3 regions of the Pectobacterium hainanensis genome follow, and region 1 is predicted to be linked to each of the others. Evidence: predicted binding sites of a transcription regulator. Region 1 holds the regulator's gene; each other region holds the start of a gene.
The links. Region 1 encodes PhoB, which activates phosphate uptake and scavenging genes when phosphate is short. Its sites were predicted from a motif close to CTGTCATAAAACTGNCNNAT; they were not measured.
Positions count from the first base shown of each region.

Region 2: the regulator PhoB is predicted to act here: its motif matches at 1,178-1,197, upstream of pitA (inorganic phosphate transporter PitA).
Region 3: the regulator PhoB is predicted to act here: its motif matches at 1,078-1,097, upstream of pstS (phosphate ABC transporter substrate-binding protein PstS).

Region 1 is NZ_JBJYIN010000014.1:74,522-76,798, forward strand. It holds gene sbcD (exonuclease subunit SbcD) at 1-573, opposite strand, end outside; gene phoB (phosphate response regulator transcription factor PhoB) at 919-1,608, shown strand; gene phoR (phosphate regulon sensor histidine kinase PhoR) at 1,636-2,277, shown strand, end outside.
Region 2 is NZ_JBJYIN010000010.1:35,868-38,144, forward strand. It holds gene ACKPVM_RS11775 (BaiN/RdsA family NAD(P)/FAD-dependent oxidoreductase) at 1-980, opposite strand, end outside; gene pitA (inorganic phosphate transporter PitA) at 1,269-2,277, shown strand, end outside.
Region 3 is NZ_JBJYIN010000011.1:48,865-51,141, forward strand. It holds gene ACKPVM_RS12600 (DUF4026 domain-containing protein) at 1-1,007, shown strand, start outside; gene pstS (phosphate ABC transporter substrate-binding protein PstS) at 1,219-2,259, shown strand.

The sequences.
Region 1 (2,277 bases):
CAGGTGACCACTGGCGATAATAGGAAGTGATAACTGTAATTCGTCACGTTTTTGGCAGGCCAGTTGATAACATTGTTCGTAATGATCGGCGATGGCGTGAAGTAATGTTTGCTGTTTTTCCTCGCCGGATTGCCCAGCCTGACTGGTCATCAGGTCTCGTGGGCGCAGAAAAGGAATCGCACAGAGTATGGCACCGGGTTGGTGCTGACGGTTTTTGAGCACAATAAGCTGTTTATTGAGATCGCCGTCTGTACTGGCGATCACGTGGGTATTCAGACAGGCTAACAAACCCCGCGATTCATTCAAGGTCGCGACCGAATCGTGATTGCCCCCCAAAATAACGAGCTGACAGTCTGTTTGCTGTAGTTGAACCACAAAGTGGTAATACATTTCTCTGGCATAGCTGGAGGGAGTGCCGTTATCAAAGATATCTCCTGCTACTATTACTGCATCCACCTGATGCTGCTCGACTTGTGTCATAAGCCAGTTCAGGAAAGCCTGATGCTCGGCCGCACGGCTTTTTGTATAAAAATGCTGCCCTAAATGCCAGTCGGCGGTATGAATAATACGCATGAAACGCTCTGAACGGTTGCTATTGCCATATTGGCGATTATAAACAGTCATCGTCACGGCTGTCGTTGCGAAAACTTTTTTTTGGAAAGCGGCTCGAAATTTGAATTCTATTTCAGTCCTGTTGTTACTCCGTAACGATGAAAATAGCCCCGTCCGTGGGGCTCGCCCTGCGGGTTGTTACTCCGTAACATTGAAAATCGCTCCGTCCATGGGGCTCGTCCTGCGGGTTGTTACTCCGTAACACTGAAAATCGCTCCCGGCGATTTTTTCATAAAAGTGTCATAAAACTGACGCATAATGCTCGGCGTATGCTAATAGCGACGATGACTAACGACAGGATTAACCATGGCAAGACGCATTTTGGTCGTAGAAGATGAAGCGCCGATTCGTGAGATGGTCTGCTTTGTTTTGGAACAGAACGGCTATCAGCCAGTTGAAGCTGAAGATTATGACTGTGCGATCAGGTTGCTCTCAGAGCCTTTTCCTGAATTGGTATTACTGGACTGGATGTTGCCCGGTGGTTCCGGATTGCAATTTATCAAGCATATGAAGCGCGAAGCGCTGACTCGTGATATTCCCGTGATGATGCTGACCGCGCGCGGTGAAGAGGAAGACCGGGTGCGAGGGCTTGAAGTTGGGGCCGATGATTACATTACCAAGCCTTTTTCTCCTAAAGAGCTAGTGGCTCGGATCAAAGCCGTGATGCGCCGTATTTCGCCGATGGCGGTGGAGGAAGTGATTGAAATGAGAGGGTTGAGCCTTGATCCTACTTCTCATCGCGTAACGACGGAAGATCACGCATTGGATATGGGGCCAACCGAGTTTAAGTTGTTGCACTTCTTTATGACACATCCGGAGCGGGTTTATAGCCGGGAACAGTTGCTGAATCACGTTTGGGGCACTAACGTTTATGTAGAAGATCGTACCGTTGATGTTCATATCCGTCGGTTGCGCAAAGCGCTAGAGACTAGTGGTCATGAGAAAATGGTACAGACCGTTCGGGGAACGGGATACCGTTTTTCAACGCGTTACTAAAGGTAGCCGTAACGGAGAAACATTAACGTGCTAGAACGTCTATCATGGAAAAGGCTGGCATTGGAGCTGGTTTTTTTTTGCCTGCCCGCTTTTTTACTGGGGCTGATTTTCGGTTATTTATCCTGGTTTTTATTAACGGCTGTTTTGGCCGTGTTGGGCTGGAATTTTTACAATCAGCTCAAGCTCTCCTATTGGCTTTGGGTTGACCGGAGTATGACGCCGCCACCTGGCCGGTGGAGTTGGGAACCTTTGTTTTACGGTTTATACCAGATGCAGTTGCGTAATCGTCGACGTCGACGCGAATTGGCGCTCTTGATCAAACGGTTTCGTAGTGGCGCAGAATCGCTGCCGGATGCGGTTGTCATCACTACTGAAGAGGGCACGATCTTTTGGTGTAATCATCTGGCACAGCACTTACTGAATTTTCGTTGGCCGGAAGATAATGGTCAGAATATCCTCAACCTGCTGCGTTACCCCGAATTTACTCATTATTTAAAAGAGCAGGATTTCAGCAAGCCTTTAACGCAGCAATTGAACAATGGCCATCATGTCGAATTTCGCGTGATGCCTTACTCTGAAGGTCAATTGTTGATGGTTGTGCGTGATATCACCCAAATGCATCAACTTGAAGGCGCAAGGCGTAATTTTTTCGCCAATGTCAGCCATGAG
Region 2 (2,277 bases), on a different contig from region 1:
ACCCGCCATTGTTGGATGTTGCTTGTAATCTGCTGCTGTGAAGCGAGGTTCAATTGCTTCAGTGTGACATCTGGCAGTTGCCCCAATGTTTGTAGACATTCAACCAACCTTTTGGGAAGCCACTGTGCCAGCGTGTTTTTCAGGCTCTGATTGGGGTGGGCTATGCGTTCGTCATCCAGTAGCGTGCTCAAATTCCGATCGGGAAGCAAATTGATGGAGACAAATTCACCGGGCTGCCAATAACTGGAGAGTTGCAGTATTGCTGGGCCAGAAAGGCCACGATGCGTAAACAGAATATTCTCGCGGAAGGTCACGCTATTCTCAGCGGTCACCAAAGCAGGAACCGAGACGCCCGATAACGTTTGTAAGTGCTCAAGTAGGGGCTTATGTAATGTAAATGGCACCAGCGCGGCTCGTGTGGGTAAAACATTGAGCCCAAATCTTTGGGCGAGCTGGTAGCCAAATGGCGTCGCCCCCAACCCTGGCATAGACAGTCCTCCGCTGGCAATCACCAGCGATGTACCTTGCACGGTATCACCATTGGCTAATTGCAACGTGAAAGCCTCAGCGACTTTCTCTACCTGTGTGATTTCGCTACGCAAACGTATTGTCACATGGGCGTCTTCGCATTCTTTCACCAGCATATCGACGATCTGTTGGGCTGAATCATCACAAAATAGCTGACCCAGCGTTTTTTCGTGATAGGCGATTTGGTAGCGGCTTACCAGACTGATGAAATCCCACTGGGTATATCGAGCCAGTGCAGATTTGCAGAAATGGGGGTTTTGCGACAAATAAGCCGCAGGCTCGGTATACATATTGGTAAAATTGCAGCGCCCCCCACCGGACATCAAAATTTTGCGTCCGACTTTTTTACCATTATCGAGCAGTAACACACGCAGTCCACGCTGCCCTGCCTGCGCCGCGCAGAATAACCCCGCCGCTCCGGCACCAATAATGACAACGTCGAACTGTTCCACAATATTTTCTCCGATGAAGGCGTGCCCTGATGGCTTAGGGCTTGGTTTTTCCTGCTGATGATTAACCACAGGGCGGTAGATTGTAGTGCCCGGATAACGCGAGTGCTAGCGTAACAATTTGCGTCTTTTAGTAAAAATCTATAATGATTTGATTTTTATTGATTAAATGCTTTTTGCATCATACCTCATCACATACTAAGTCAAAAAAAAGTCATATTTCCCTTTTCCCCACCCCTGCTTGTCGCCGATAATGCGCCGCGTTCATGACCACTAAATGGCCTAACGTTTATGCTACATTTATTTGCCGGACTTGATTACTACACCGGCCTGATGTTGATATTGGCTTTGTTGTTTGTACTGATGTATGAAGCCATTAACGGTTTTCACGACACTGCGAACGCCGTTGCCACTGTTATTTACACCCGCGCTATGCGTGCAGAATTTGCCGTTGTGATGGCGGGTATCTTTAATTTCTTCGGTGTCTTGCTGGGTGGCCTGAGTGTTGCCTACGCCATTGTTCACCTTCTTCCCACGGATTTATTGCTGAATGTCAGTTCGGCGCATGGTCTGGCGATGGTGTTTTCCATGTTGCTGGCCGCCATCATTTGGAATTTGGGGACATGGTATTTTGGTCTTCCTGCTTCCAGTTCCCACACGTTGATTGGTTCCATTATTGGGATCGGCTTAACGAATGCATTACTGACGGATACCTCCGTTGTTGATGCGTTGAACGTGCCGAAAATGATCAGTATTTTCCTGTCGTTGCTGCTCTCGCCGATTGTGGGGATGGTCGTGGCCGGTCTGATGGTGTGGGTGTTGCGTCGATTCTGGAATAACAGTAAAAAACGTAAGCGTGTGCACCTGACGCCTGTCGATCGCGAGAAGCAGGATGGTAAACGTAAACCGCCATTCTGGACGCGTACCGCGCTGATTCTGTCGGCAATTGGGGTGAGTTTCTCTCACGGTGCCAACGACGGTCAGAAAGGTATCGGTTTGATTATGTTGGTGCTGATCGGTGTCGCGCCTGCCGGTTTTATTGTCAACATCAACGCGTCTGGCTATGACATCAGTCGTACCCGCGATGCCGTTGTCAATTTACAGGAATATTATCATCAGCATGGTGAAGCGCTGGCGCATGTCATCGATCTTTCTCCGCCCGTGGTTCCATCGTCAGAAAATACCCTTCCTGGAAATGGGCAGAAAGAGTTTCACTGCGACAGTTCTCGTGTGTTGATTGCCATTGAACGTACGCAGGGTCTGCTGAATAATCTGAAAAGCTATGAGCAGCTGAATGCCG
Region 3 (2,277 bases), on a different contig from region 1:
ATATGTCTGCTGCGGGTAACGTATTTACCCGCGAATGGCTGAATTTCCAACTGGAAGATGATGTTCTGCCGGAAATTGAATCGCTGTATACCATTCATGCCGTGTACGACACCGAGAACGATCCGCCGACCACATTCTGGTTTCACTCGCACGGTCTGGCGCGATGCGGACTGACGGAAGCGGAATTAGTCATTCCCGAAACACTGAATTCGTATTATGGCATTCCGGATTTATTCAGAAGTTTTGTTAATAATGCCATTCAGAATCAGAAAATTACCTTTAATGAACCGATTCTGTGCGGGCAAACGGACAGCGGCTATGAGTATCTGGTGGCATTACCGTTTGAAGAAGGGTTGCGGCATGTGAATCAATCCACGCCGATTGACCAACTGCGGCCGCTGGAAGAGATGCGTTACGATCTGGAAGGAACGCCGGAAGGCGTGTTTCTGGGCGATCGCGCCGATCGGGATGACGTGCATCAGGCACCTTCCTGTATGTTGTTTCGTACCAACGAAGAAAATCCGGTGCTGCAAACGTTCTTTAAGGGATTTGATGAGCAGAATGCCATCATGTTCTGGCGTACGAACGCGGAAACGGCAGAAATGTCACGTAAAGCACAGTTGCGCTGGCGTTATTTCGTCAACATGTTCAAAAACTATCATGTGAGTGCCGAACCGGCTAAGCCGGGTTTTTTAGCTAAACTACTCAAAAAAGCCCCTAAACCCGTCGAAGTCGAAAGTGAATGGCGCTTTATGGTGAAGTTTGGCATCCCTCATGGCGAAGAGGGAGAAGAACGCGAGCACATGTGGTTTATACCCGAAAACATCCATGATTCGACCGTTACGGGAACATTAATCAATCATCCGTTCTATGTTGAGGATATGCAGGAAGGTGGCGTTTATACTGTTGATGTATCGCGAATAACCGATTGGGCGATTTATTATCAGGGCGATAGCTACAAGCCGGATACGATTTACAAATTGTTGAGTCATAGCCAGACTCACTAACGTTTTTCCTTCACCGGTCAGAATAGGTGTTCTGGCTGGTGATGCCTGAATTTTCCTGCATGCTGCCTCATTGTCATAAAACTGTCACATTGCGTACATTTTACTGTCACTAAATTGTCCTATTTTTCCTCCTGCAAACTACACTCTGATTTGACAACTCTGATTGATAACGGCTCTACGTCGACACGTCGAGTATCCCACAGGAGGGATTATGAAACTGATGCGTACCACTCTTGCCAGTGTTGTTGCGGCAACCTTTTCTCTGATGGCGGTTTCCGCTTTTGCTGCCGCTAACCTCACCGGTGCCGGTGCGACATTCCCTGCGCCTGTTTATGCTAAATGGGCGGATTCCTACCAAAAAGAGACCGGCAATAAAGTTAACTATCAAGGCATTGGATCTTCTGGTGGTGTTAAACAAATTATCGCGAAAACGGTAGATTTCGGTGCCTCCGATGCGCCGTTGGCTGATGACAAATTAGCTCAGGATGGTTTATTCCAGTTCCCGACCGTTATTGGTGGGGTAGTCCTGGCGGTAAACGTTCCGGGCATCAAATCGGGCGATTTAACGCTGGATGGTAAAACGCTGGGTGATATCTACCTGGGCAAAATTAAAAAATGGAACGATCCTGCGATTACCAAGCTGAACCCGAATGCCAAACTGCCGGATCAGGACATTGCCGTTGTCCGTCGTGCTGATGGTTCAGGTACCTCTTTTGTATTCACCAGCTATCTGGCGAAAGTGAACCCAGAGTGGAAAGAAAAGGTTGGCGCTGGTTCTACGGTTAACTGGCCAACCGGTCTGGGTGGTAAAGGTAACGATGGCATCGCGGCGTTCGTGCAGCGTCTGCCTGGTTCAATTGGTTATGTGGAATACGCTTACGCCAAACAGAACAACTTGGCTTACACCAAGATGGTTTCTGCTGATGGAAAAGTGGTTAGCCCGACAGGTGCAAGCTTTAGTAATGCTGCTAAAGAAATCGACTGGAGCAAATCTTTTGCTCAGGACCTGACTAACCAGAAAGGCGCAGATGCATGGCCGATCACCTCAACCACGTTTATCCTGGTTCAGACCAAACAGGAAAAGCCTGAGCAGGGTGCTGAAGTGTTGAAATTCTTCGACTGGGCGTTCAAAAAAGGCGGCGAGCAAGCCACTGCGCTGGACTATGCGACCATCCCGAACGAAGTGGTTGAGCAAATCCGTGCGGCCTGGAAAACTCAGGTAAAAGACAGCAGTGGTAAAGCGCTGTACTAATTACTGTCTCGACCGTCG